DNA from 4 places in the Desulfatibacillum aliphaticivorans DSM 15576 genome. Region 1 is predicted to be linked to each of the others. Evidence: riboswitches for the same ligand, from Rfam matches in the RefSeq annotation. Region 1 holds a riboswitch; each other region holds the start of a gene.
The links. A riboswitch is a leader RNA that binds a small molecule or an ion and turns the genes downstream of it on or off. The one in region 1 is predicted to bind cobalamin.
Positions count from the first base shown of each region.

Region 2: linked by a shared signal. The riboswitch ahead of G491_RS28995 (hypothetical protein) and the one ahead of G491_RS0106375 (sirohydrochlorin cobaltochelatase) in region 1 are both predicted to bind cobalamin.
Region 3: linked by a shared signal. The riboswitch ahead of ccsA (cytochrome c biogenesis protein CcsA) and the one ahead of G491_RS0106375 (sirohydrochlorin cobaltochelatase) in region 1 are both predicted to bind cobalamin.
Region 4: linked by a shared signal. The riboswitch ahead of G491_RS29920 (ABC transporter substrate-binding protein) and the one ahead of G491_RS0106375 (sirohydrochlorin cobaltochelatase) in region 1 are both predicted to bind cobalamin.

Region 1 covers NZ_AUCT01000006.1:25,825-29,031, reverse strand. The annotation lists gene G491_RS0106380 (FecCD family ABC transporter permease) at 1-370, opposite strand, end outside; gene G491_RS0106375 (sirohydrochlorin cobaltochelatase) at 403-1,275, opposite strand; cobalamin riboswitch at 1,534-1,721, opposite strand; gene G491_RS0106365 (hypothetical protein) at 2,025-3,207, opposite strand, start outside.
Region 2 covers NZ_AUCT01000001.1:341,766-344,972, reverse strand. The annotation lists gene G491_RS0101535 (PAS domain-containing protein) at 1-212, shown strand, start outside; gene G491_RS0101530 (hypothetical protein) at 547-888, shown strand; cobalamin riboswitch at 960-1,205, shown strand; gene G491_RS28995 (hypothetical protein) at 1,321-2,262, shown strand; gene G491_RS0101520 (response regulator) at 2,340-3,158, opposite strand; gene G491_RS28990 (HDOD domain-containing protein) at 3,167-3,207, opposite strand, start outside.
Region 3 covers NZ_AUCT01000013.1:133,322-136,528, reverse strand. The annotation lists gene G491_RS0114405 (TetR/AcrR family transcriptional regulator) at 1-962, shown strand, start outside; cobalamin riboswitch at 1,239-1,422, shown strand; gene ccsA (cytochrome c biogenesis protein CcsA) at 1,618-2,301, shown strand; gene G491_RS0114390 (hypothetical protein) at 2,289-3,119, shown strand.
Region 4 covers NZ_AUCT01000007.1:130,331-133,537, reverse strand. The annotation lists gene G491_RS29925 (PAS domain-containing hybrid sensor histidine kinase/response regulator) at 1-944, opposite strand, end outside; cobalamin riboswitch at 1,343-1,530, shown strand; gene G491_RS29920 (ABC transporter substrate-binding protein) at 1,656-2,549, shown strand; gene G491_RS29915 (ABC transporter ATP-binding protein) at 2,555-3,207, shown strand, end outside.

The sequences.
Region 1 (3,207 bases):
AATGGATCATGTTAAACAAAAAAGCGATGCAGGCTCCAAAAGCAGCGCCCGCGGATATGCCCAGGGTGTAGGGGTCGGCCAGGGGATTTTTTAAAATTCCCTGAAAAACAACCCCGGAAAGGGATAACCCGGCGCCCACAATGGCCGCCGTAAAAATCCTGGGCAGGCGCACATCCCAAACCACGGCGGAAATCAACGGGTCGCCCCCGGCGCCGCCGGCAACCCGCTCCCAGATTACGGCCAACACCTGTTTGTATGGAACGGATAAAAAGCCCATGCCGGCGGACGCAATGACCACGCATCCCAAAACCATCGCCAATACGGCGATGATGAGTGCAGGCGATTTTGCTTTGTCCATTTTAACCGGCATGAGCTGTGTTTCCTTAATAGTTCAGTCAGCGCCTACAGATGGGCGAAGGCCTTGGTAAGCTGGCCGACCCAGATGTCCACGAATTGGTCATATTCAGCGGTGCCTTTCAGCACGGTCTCGCATTTGAATCCCGCTTTAGTAAGCTGGGTCTTCCAGGAATCGTCCTCGGGGCCCGCCATGTCGTTCTTGGCGTGATCGCCGGCAACGGACATAAATGGCATGATCCAGACTTTTTTGATCTTGTTGGCCTTCAGGTAATCAACCACATCGTCCAGCTCCGGGTACCCTTCCACGGTGCCCATGATGATGTTGGAATCCCTTTGCTGAAGCTGCCAGTTCATGGCCGAGTAGTAGATGTTGCCGGGATGATGGGTTCCATGGCCCATGAGCACTACGGCTTCGTTGGCCTTGCGGGCCTTGGGGATGGTTGCGATGATGGCGTCCACGGCTTTAGCGACGGAATCCTGGGCGCCCAGCATGGGGTAGCCCAAGGTCAGCCTCTCAAAGCCTTCCGGCATGGCCCGGAAGCCGTTAACCGTCTGCACCAAGGCATGGTACTCTTCGCCCGGAATGGTATGCAGCGACTGCACCGCCACGTGGGTGTATCCCTCGTCCATCATCCTGGCCAATGCCTCCGCCGGAGAGAGGATCACTTCGCCCTGCCTGGCCAACTTGTGACGGATGATGTGGGAAGTGTAGGCCCAACGCACATCCACGCCAGGAAAGGCCTCAACAACGTTCTTCTCAATGTTTTCGAAGGAAACCTTGGCGGAATCCTCGCTGGTGCCGAATGCCACCAGCAAAATGCCTTTCTTGACTTCCTTGGCTTCCCCGTGTCCGGCATACGCATTGAACGCGCACAAAACCAAAGCCAAAACCAACGCTGCCGACAAAATCTTTTTCATGCAACTTCCTCCTCTTGCTCCTGGATGTTTAATCGCGCGATCAAACCCAATTTCCTCTTCGTTCTTCACCGCGCCTTTTAAAATTCCGGCGGAAACGAATCCTTAAACCCGCTCCCGCCGCCCATACTCCAGGGAAGCGGTCCCGCTTTTCTTTGGCCCCAAAACAAAAACAGCCCTTCAAGCAAAATTGCTTGAAGGGCTGCACCCAGTTTCTTGGCCCTGTAATTCAAACCAGCTCATGCGTTCCATCGCGCATGTCCGGATTATACGGTTAAGGCAGGTCTTCTGGCTCTCGGATCATCCCAAAACCTGCGCCTTCCCATCCGCCTTTTAGCGAACAGTGGCAATATGCAGGCTTGGTCCCCGATTACAGCGGCGGGACCGCTCCCGAATTTAACGGGATTCCCTGTTAGGCCCTATTGGGCACCTCAACTGTCAGTCGTGTTATTCGATCAATGAGTTATTGTCAAGCCTCATTTTCGTTTGCTTTTTCCGGGGGTTCCGCAAAATCCGGACCGGCCTCACCCATGTGATGTCATGGCAGATTGGGTGAATCCCATGATTCACAAATCAATGACAACAAAAACTATCCAGCTACTCAGACATTCTATAGCTACAACAGAAAACCATAGAACATTTCTTTTAAAAAGCCGCCTCTCCGGATCGCATCCTTCCGATTTTACCTTGCGACGCACCAAATGCCCAACCTGCTTGAAATAGCCTCCAGCATGCCTTCACTTTACCATTTCCTACGAGTCCGGAGAGGATTGTCTGCTCGAGGCCAAATGCCTTGCCTTTTTCCCGGCTTTGTTAAGCTGCACGTTTTTTGGCATATTCAACTCTTTTTTACTGAGCTTCTCGCACCAGACAGCCATTTGATAATAATCAAAATTGTCGCCCGACTCCAACTGCAGCTTTTTGTTCAACATCCAAATGTGGCGGTAATAATTGGCCAGTTCAGCGGAGACGTCGCCGAAATGCACGCTGTTTTTCAAATCGTCCCGCAGGGCCAAGAGCTGTTCCCGGCGCCCATCGTTGGGATAAATCACGACCTGAAGCTCACCGAATTGATGGGTTTCATGGGGACTATTCAAAAACGGCTCGGACGTCACAAAAAACATTTTTCCCGGGCTTGATTTTTCATCAGACTTCAATTGATCCTCCAGGGTGGATCGAGAATACTCGGAATTTCTGAAATACGGTTCACAATTGTGCCAAAGGGACCAATTATTATATACAAAAAAATCGTTTTTTTCGTACACTGACTTTATAAGGACAGCAACATCTTGAAATTTAAAGTTTTCTTTTCTAAAAAACAGACCCGTTATACCAAGCGCCCACGTAATTATTAAAATACCCGTCAGCGCACCAAAGACCAGACGAGTCTTCCCCGGAAAGCTGAACGCGATGAAATCCACGCCCTGGGAAATGATGATGAGGCCCACGGGAATCAGGTAAAAGAGAAATCTGGCGTAAGCCCATGGATAATGCGACAGCCCCTCCAGGGACATGGCGAGAACAGGCAGGGCCAGATAAGGAAACATCAGTACAAGGGGGGTATTGCGTTTAACGCAAAGGAATAAAGCCGCAATGAATAAACCCGCCGGCGCCAGGACGCCGTACCCTCGTCCAAAATACTGGGAGAACACGTAAGGAATATAATCAATGCTTGCGGGAGGTGCGTCCGTCCACGCCTTGCTCCAGGAATAAATGGGCGAAATGAGCTTTACGTGAGAAAGCGCCGCAAGCAGCATGAACGCCAGACAAGGATACAAAAGCGTTGTAAAAACTCTTTTATCCCCGGATCTCACCGAGAAAACCCAATCTCCCAAAAAAATGCACGCAATAAACAGAAGCGTGTACGCCCCGTTAAGATGCGACAAAAACAAAAAAAACGCTGCTATGGCGAAAAAAATCCCGTTTTTAAAGGAC
Region 2 (3,207 bases), on a different contig from region 1:
ACCTGATCAACAAGCTGGAAAGGGCTCTGGCTGACGTCAAAACCCTCAGCGGCATGCTGCCCATATGCTCCCAATGCAAAAAAATTCGGGACGACCAAGGCTATTGGAGCAACATAGAAAGCTATATTCAACAGCACTCCCTGGCCCAGTTCAGCCATAGCATTTGCCCGGATTGCGCAAAAAAATATTACCCGGACCTTAAAATTTATTAATTCAACTTTCGGGATTGGAAGTAGTGCTTTGAAATCAAATATTTATGTATGCGGCTCAGATCAATCTATATACCAGAGCCCGAGAGTCATGGTCCCTTCCCCCCCTGGCGGGGGAAGGACAGGATGGGGGGGAAACTATCCGGGATAACATACAATATCACCCCCACCCCAACCCTCCCCCGTCAAGGGGGAGGGAGTTTTTGGGACGCCGGCTTTGATGTTTAATACCTCATAGCCTGCTGCAATTTCTTAAATATGTGAAGAAAACTTGATTCCCGAAAGTTGAGTTATTAATTTGAGCTCCAAAAACGCTGCATTAACCATGGAGGGCGCATTGGGACAGGAAAATACGGAAAGTACGGAGAATATTTCCGTCCTCATTGGGGAGGCGCAACTCATCCTGGCCGAAAAACGCACTTCCCTGGCGGTGCTGAGATCCGGCGTGGCGGTCCTGGCCCTTCCCATCACGGTCCTCAGTTTTTTAATCGCCACGTCAAAATATTACGATTTTTTTAATGTTCTGCACTTTGTCATTCCTTTGTTTTGCATCCTTGGAGCGCTCACCGTGATTGGAGTCTACCTCATCGCCCGGTCCGTCATCCGCATGCAGCATTATGACAAACTCCTGAAAAACATTAAGAGGAAAAACCACACCATTTCCGAGTTGATCGATTAGCCGGAGCGGCGCCGCCTTTCGCCGCAGCGGAGAATCACCTTGACAAAAAAACTCTCAGGGCTTTAAATATCCGTGAAAATTGGCGTTACGGTTCCAGGGAAAGCGGTGCAAATCCGCTGCGGACCCGCCACTGTGAGAGAGGACGAAAGCCGCACAAGCCACTGTTTTTGAAGCGCTCCCCGCCAAGCCGGGGGGCGTTCCTTGAGCAAAGCGCAGCAATGCGCCGGGTATTTACCCGCTCATGGAAAAAGAATGGGAAGGCGCGGCCGGTAGAATGATTCTCAAGCCAGGAGACCTGCCGTAACTTTTTCCGGATTCCGGATAGCCTTCGGGTATAAGGCAGGCTGCACTTGCTTGCAGCCTTCATGTTCAGGGACTTTATCGGCCCCGCCTGTTTCCCGACAGGCGGGGCTCTTTATTTTGGGACGCATTATGAAACGCATATTCGCTGTCTTACTCATCGCCGCAACCTCTATAATCCTTGCTTCGGCGGCCCAGGCCGGCCCTTACGCGCCGGCGGCCGGGGAGGTAGGATCCACAGCCGTATCCATGGACGACGCCTCCATCAAAGGGTGGGCCACGGGCTATAACGGTCTTGTCTATGGAGATGACGTCATTGATACCTGGAAGACCCCGGAAAAGGCTCTGGGGCCGGCGTTAGGAACCGTGATGGATATTGTTTCCTTGGGGAATGGAGGGCAAATAACCATTTCATTTTTTCCAGCCGTTATAACAAATGGAGAAGGGGCCGATTTCGTGATTTTTGAGAATGCACTGAATGACACCTTTTTGGAGTTGGCCTATTTAGAAGTATCCTCTGATGGAGTTCACTTTTTCCGTTTTCCTAATGACTCCCTTACGCCGCATCCGTTCACCCTTGATGAAGATGACAATGAGATCCCCTTGGCTGCATGGGAAATCCTAACGGTTGATCCTGAGAATATTAGCGGTTTTGCAAGTAAATACCGTGTGGGGTACGGTACGCCTTTCGATCTGGACGATTTGGATACTCCTGAGGCCCAGCAAGGCATTTTGTCCGGGACTCTGAATTTGGACTATATCGCTTATGTGCGTATCATTGACATTATTGGAGACGGTTCCAGCCCCGACTCCTCGGGAGATCCGGTCTACGATCCATGGCATCCCACCAATCCCCAAACCAGCGCCGGGTTCGACCTGGAAGCGGCGGGCTATATGAATTACTTTGTTGGAGGCGACCTGAACCTGGACGACAAGCTGGATATGACCGACGCCGTTCTGGCCCTCCAAATCCTGGCCGGGGCCCCGGCCTCCGTATCCCTCACCCGCGACGCCGACGGCAAAATAACCCTGGCTGATGTGTTATTCGCCCTCTCTTACCTTGCCGAACAATAGGAACCGCCGTAGGGCGTAGGATTTCCCCGCCCAAGTGGATAGAGGCGTATACCGCTTGATCCCGTTGGGGAGCGCTCTTAGTCCAAGAGAGTGATGATGAATCCGCGGTTGGAAAACTGGCCGGACAGGGGCACGATTTTCATGTCGTAGGTTTTGGCGCCGATTTTCACGCCTTGCATGGATTGGGCGCTGTTCTCCAAAATGGCTTGATTCAGAAGCATGGCGGCCTGGGAGGGCAGGACGCCGCGCATGGGGTTGTCCACATGCAGTTCGATGCCGTCTTCCCTCAGATCCTCGGCTTTGCGGTTGATAAGCACCACGCAGCCGTCCGGGTCCATGCCGATGATAGGCAGGGGGATGTCCGCCAGGATGGCGTGGGAGACTTCCAGGGCCTGGTTTCGGAACTCCAGTTCCTGGGTTCTTTCCCAGACCAGTTGCTCCAGCCTTTCATTGATTTGGGAAAGCTCCTGATTATGCCCGATAACCTGCTCGTGCAGCACCTTGTTGGCCCGGATAAGCTCCCAATGCTGCAGGGCGGCGCGGATTTCCAGCTTGAGGTTTTCATCGTCCCAGGGCTTGAAGAAAAATTTGTAGATGTGGCCCTTGTTGATGGCTTCCGTAATGGTCTTTATTTCCGAATAGCCCGAGAGAACGATGCGGATGGTTTCGGGATACAGGTCTCTGACCCGGGACATAAGCTCGGTCCCGCTCATGCCCGGCATTCTTTGATCGCAGACAATGAGCTGGACCTCATTCTTTTCCAGGATGTTAAGAGCTTCGTCCCCGCTTGTCGCAGTCAACACATTGTACGGCTCCCTGCGCAAAAGCCTTTTTAAGGAATGGAGGATGTTGACTTCGTCATCCACGCAAAGAACGGTATGTTGAATTTCTTCCATGATAGCCGCTATTCCTCCATGAAAAAAGAGTAGGCTTCCTGAATTTGAG
Region 3 (3,207 bases), on a different contig from region 1:
AGCAGTTGGAAGGGATTAGGGACCCGGAATCCCGGCTTCGCAAATTCATCTGGTACAGCCTCAAATACAACGACACCCACCCCGGATACGTACGAACCCTCTTGTTCGAATGCCGTTCAAACAAGGCCTTTTACTCCACGCCCGGCTATCAGGTCATGAGAAAGCACGCCGCTGTCCTCATGGATATTCTGAAAAGCGGCATCCAGGAAGGCGTGTTCCGAAAAGACATCAACCTGTATCTGCTCAGGGAATGCGTTTACGGCCTGGTGGATTTCGAGGCGGTCAGCAAACTGGCCATCGGCGAACTGGACGAAAGCATCAAGGACTTCGACGACATCATGACGCTCATTCTGGCCATGATTTCCGTCAAACAGCGCGATGCCAACAACGACAAGGAGCCCCGCATACTCAAGGCCGCCCTGGAGGTATTCTCGCAAAAAGGCTTCGGCAAGGCCAGAATCACTGAAATCGCCCAGTTGGCGGAAGTGGCGGAAGGCACCATATACGATTATTTTAAAAACAAGGAAGACCTCCTGCTTTCCATCCCGGAAAAGCGCCTACAGGCCCACGTGGACGCGTTGTCCGAGGCCTTTATCATCAAACCGCCCTTGTCCAAGCTCCGCAGGTTCATCAAATTCCATTTTTGGCTGTACCTGCCCGACAGGGACTTTCTGCAAGTCTTTCTCCTGGACGTCCAATTGAATAAAAGGTTTTACGGCTCCAAGGCCTTTGACCTTTTTATGACCTACATCAAAACCCTGGAGGACATCATCAAGGAAGGCCAGGAACAGGGCGACTTTAGAACCGACATCAACCCCCATGTTTTCAGAAACATGTTTTTGGGCGCTTTCAGCCACATGGCGCTCCGCTGGGTTATCATGGATAAGGACAACCGCTTCGATAAAATGAAGGAAATCGAACAGTTGACCAACCTTTTCTGCCAGGCGGTGGTCGCAGCCTGATTACGGGCTTTTGTTAACTCCTCCAACTCGCAATAATGCGCTCCTATTCTTATGGAAAAATTTTGCTTTGCTGAGTACCGGCAGGCCGTGGACGGCGATTGGCGGGGACCCAGTGCCTTTAGCGTCTACCCCAGCCCCATGGCCTTTTTAAAGGCCGTCTGGCAAAATCAGCGGACGGCCTGATTTATCGTCCTTTTACCCATAGGCCGCATTGACGCAATTTATGCATCCCGTTCGTTTTTCCTTGACAGAGCGCGTGGAAAAACTTTATAGCCAAACAAAATTAGTCGTTACGGACCCTTCGGGGTTAAAATGGGAAAGCGGTGCAAATCCGCTGCGGACCCGCCACTGTAAGTGAGGACGAAAGCTGCACAAGCCACTGTTTGCCAAGGCAAATGGGAAGGCGCGGCAAGTAGAACGATTCACGAGCCAGGAAACCTGCCGTAACCGTTGCCGTTCCATTCGCCTTCGGGTCTAAGGCGGGATGCGGATTCGTTATATCCGTGATCTTCGCTTTGTAGGGCATATCCAGCCCTGCCTGTTCCCCGACAGGCAGGGCTTTTTATTTTGGATCATGGAACCTGCTGTTTTTAAAGCCATATTTTTCTTGGGGTGCATAGCGCATTGCGCAGCCGCCCTATCGTCATTTCTTTCAGTGAAAACACTGGCAAAATCCTTTGTCGGGTTGGGATTTCTCCTGGCTGGAATTTCGTGCATTCTGCGCCTGGTGAAATGGCATCCGCTATTGGCCTTGTATCAGGCCCCGTATTTTGCGGTCTGGGCCTTTGCGGGCATTTGCCTGTTCCGGCCGTTCGCCGGCGACAAGGAACGCAGGCTGTTTTTCGTTATCCTGGCTGCATTATCCCTGCTGGCCTTATTTTTTCCCAAAGACCATTACCTGCCTTTTCTTCAGACGAGAACCGTTTTCGCATTTCTGTTCATGCTGCTGGGCGCAGGCGCCCGGGCGTGCTTTTTCGCCGCCGCAGGCATTGCCGGCGCCTGGCTGCTTTCCCCAGAGGGGGAGCGCCCGGCCATGGCCGCGAAGAAATCCTGGCGCAAGTGGACGGTCTGGGGTTTTGCCTTGTTCACCGCGTCCATGTTCAGCGGGGAATTATGGTCCTACCTGGGGTGGGGCGCCCCCATAGTATGGGAGGACCCGGCCGTCATCGCGGGCATGGTCGTGTGGTTTTATTACGCCCTGTTTCTTCACTTGGATCTTTTACGCTTTTTTGAAACGCATCGCATCGCCTGGGCCGCCGTATTTGGAGCGGTCGTCGCCTTTGTGTTCGCGTGCTTACCGGATATGGGGAGGTTGTTTCCGCCGACATGGATGCCTTGATAAAAAAAAGTTGGCATGCCCTGGCGAGCGTGCGTCTCACCTTCGTGTGCATGACGAACCTTTGCGTGTGCGCGGGATTAGGATACTTTCTGATCAGAAGCCAGGTGCATGTGTTCAAGCCCCTGCAGGATCTCTCGCTGATTTCCTGGGCCAAAACCTGGGGGCTGGCTCATCTCTCCGTGACGTGGTGGTTTTTCCTGCTGCTGGGCTTGCTGGCTTTGCTCTGCCTGAACACCTTTGTGTGCACCACGGACAGGGTGAACGCCATCTGGCGCAACAGGAAGAGGCTTCCCGGCCGGACGTCCCTGGTTTTGCGCCTGTCTCCGCACATCATGCATTACGCCTTGATCATCATCCTGGCCGGGTATCTGACCAGTTACATCTTCGCCAATACGGTGACCAGCCTGATCCTATTGCCCGACCGGCCGACCAGGGTGGAAAACACGTCCATAACCATTACCCTGACCGGCTTGCAAACCCAGACCTATCGGGGAAAGCGCATGGCCCCCTTTGACGGCCGCGCCATCAACGCGACCGCGTCGCTCCTTTTTCAGGATTCCCAGGGCCGAACCAAAACCGCCCGGGCGGGCGTCAACCGCCCCGCCCGGTTTCAGGGCCTGTCCGCGCACATGGCCGAATTTGCGCCCCGGTCCGAAGGAGGCATGGTTCGGCGCAAATACGTGGGATTGACGGTCCGCCAGGACCCCGGCATCCCCATTTACTATGCAGGCATGGCCCTTTTCGTTCTGGGCCTGATTTTTTACGTTTTTTCCATCACCCCCTGGGGTGAAAGGCATATGCGGGGTAGTTATGCTTAGTTTTATTACACAACGCTCAAAAACAAATCACTTCTCGCTTAGGCAAAAATGTGTTGCCAGCGAATATGAAACGTACGGCAAAGCAGGC
Region 4 (3,207 bases), on a different contig from region 1:
AGTTCTTCTTCGGCTTTTTTTTGCGGGGTGATGTCAATCAGGGTTAGAAAATCCGCAGGCTTGCCCTTCCAGATTACGGATTTGGAGTATTGCTCGACCCAGCGCTCCTCCCCCTGTTTGGTCAGTAGTTTGTATATGTAATGATGAACGACGCCGTTTTTTTCCCCCGTCATCTTTTTTAAGCCCTGTTCTATAACAAATTCTCGAAAATCAGGGTGAATCAGCTTGGCCATATCCTGATAGTTCATCCGCATGAACTCTTCCCGTTCATACCCGGACATCTTGATCGCCGCGTCGTTGACATATTTGTATATACCGTCCTGCAGCACGATGATGCTCATGATGGCCTGCTCGGAAAGCAGTCTGAATTCCTCTTCGCTTTCCTTGGTCAGCTTTTGGATTTCCATCAGATCGCTTTCCAGTTTTGTGGAATTCAGTTGGATCAGGGCGAAAACAAAAAAGATGCTGAATCCAATGAGGGAAAACATCACCAGTGCATTGACCTGGTCCTCAAAAACAATGGGTTCGGTTGCGTCGAGATGGGACAAGAACACCAACCCCCGGATCATAAGCAGGATTGCGGCCGTCACCTCCAAGCCCATTAAAAGGGCGTAAGTTTTTTCCGGCCGGCTTTTATAAGCCTGCACCGTCTTAAGCAGGCTCATAAGAAAATAGGCTGCGCAAACAAGGGATATCATTGAAACCCTGGCGCCCCTGTTGGGGTATACGGCGGAAAAAATAAATTCGTTGATTCCTGCCAGGGCAAAGACGACGGCGGCATGGATATAGGTGTGGGAGGATTCCCCCATGTATTTTTTTTGGCCTTCGAAAAAAAGGGCCATTGCGGAGCATATCAATCCGTTGGCAATGACCATGGAGGAGTATATTATCGCCTCAGCCCTTAATCCCTCCAACAACAGGCCTGCGCCCATAAAAAGGGTCATCAGGGTCCACTCCCTGAACCCGGGATATGTGCGCCGCATAGCGTTATACGCCAGCATGCACAATCCGAGGGTCAGTATAACTGTTCCCAACACAATAAATATAGTCCTAAGGTCCAGAACCAATGGCTGCATTTGGTTTTAACTTTTCTGCTGAAGGAGCGTTTGACGTTTATCAGTGCTAAATACACAACATGTGAGACGATCTATCTTTATTGGCAGGTTGTGTACGTAATCGAGGTTTGGGTCTGTTAATCTCAAATTGTACCACCAGTGCAGGCGCCAGGACCAGAAAAAAAGGCGAATCCTTGTAAAATGCGCAAAATTGTTGCATGCCGGGCCGCCAGGCAGGCCAAAATGCTTTTCTCCTTGACACGGATGGGAATTATTATAATAACTCCTCATAAATACAGGTGTCCGGAAGCCCGACAGGGCGTCGGGGAAGACGGTGAGAAACCGTCGTGGTCCCGCCGCTGTAAGTGGGGACGAAAGCCGCAAAAAGCCACTGCCGAATTCAAGTCCGGCGGGAAGGCGCGGCCGGTAGATTGATCCATAAGCCAGAAGACCCGACCGGACATATATTTCAAAGGTTTGCGAGGCAACGGACCTGAGAAGGACGCTTTTATGGCGTCGCATTTTAAGGATGAAGAAGCAGGGTGCAATCCTTAAGCCTTATTGTTGTAGGCTTAAGGATTTTTTTATTGGAGCGTTTGCGTGATTTTTCCTAAAAAACGGCTTATTCCGATATGTTTGTTCTTTCTGTTCACCCTGGTTTTATCCGCCCATGCGGAGCAGTCCGGAGTTGGCAAATATTCCCGCATCATATCTTTAGGCCCCAGTATTACGGAAAGCCTTTTCGCCATTGGGTGTGGAGACCTTATTGTCGGCGTTTCCGACTATTGCATCTATCCCCCGGAAGCCCTGGAAAAGCCCAGGGTGGGAGGAATCCTGAATCCCAACATGGAGCGTTACGCTATTTTGCGGCCGGACCTGGTCATTTTTCGGGGCAAGCTGGATAAGGTGAAGGATTATTGCCTCTCCCGGAATATCGACGTCATGGAAACGGAAATGGACTCCATTGCAAGCATCTCCGAGACTGTCAACATTCTGGGGGCCAAGCTGGGTCAGGAGGAAAAAGCAGGGGAGGTGATCGAAAATATTCGCAAGGAACTGGATGAAATCAAGCAGGAGGTCGCAGGCTTGCCCAAACCAAAAGTCTTTTTGTGCGTGGCAAGAACGCCGGGCGGCCTTTCCAGCATTTACACCTGCTCCAAAACCAGCTTTGTCAGCCAGGTGCTGGAAATCGCCGGAGGCGAAAATGTTTTTTCGGACATCCCAACAGCCTACCCGGAAGTCTCCAAGGAAAGCCTGATTCGCCAGGCCCCGGACATCATCCTGGAAATGCGCCCGGCCGAAACCTTTAGCAAAGAGCAAATGGATCGCATGAAAGATGAATGGGCAATTTTGAGAACCCTGCCCGCCGTCAGGAACGGACGCATTCATATTATGACTCAGGATTATCTTTTGGTTCCCGGTCCCAGAGTGGGGCGGGCGGCCCGCGCCATTGCGGACGTCATTCATTCCAATCCGGCTGGCGGAGAAGAATAGCGGACATGACCCAGGAACTGCTGACCCTGCATAACGCAACTTATCAGTATCCGGACAACCCATGGCGTCTGGAACCCTGCTCCCTTGCGTTTAAATCCGGGGAAGTCAAAGCCGTGATAGGCCCTAATGGGTCTGGAAAAAGCACGTTATTGAAGCTGGCCGCCCATGTCATCAAGCCGGGCTCCGGCAAGGTCGTCCTGGACGGCCGGGAGATGAAAAGCATATCCAACCGGGAGCGCGCCAAGGTGCTTGGCTACTTGCCTCAGCACGTCCAGACCCATCTGGATTACACGGTGGGCGAAGTGGTTTCCATGGGACGATTCGCCAGGCTTCGCGGCGCCGGATTTCTGGATTCCAACGACTTGGCCATTGTGGAAAATTGCCTGGCGCAAACCCGTACAACCCACCTGAAGGATCGTTCTTTCACCAATCTTTCCGGCGGAGAACGCCAAAGGGTTGTCCTTGCCTCGGTGCTGGCCCAGGAGCCTCGGGTGCTTCTGCTTGACGAGCCCACCAGCGCCATGGACATGCACCACGAAGTCAGCTTTTTTCAACTTTTGGATCAACTGGTCAAAGGCGGCATGGCCGTGGGCGTGGTGACTCATGATCTGAATATCGCCTCGGTCTTCGCCCACACCCTCACGCTCATGCGCGACGG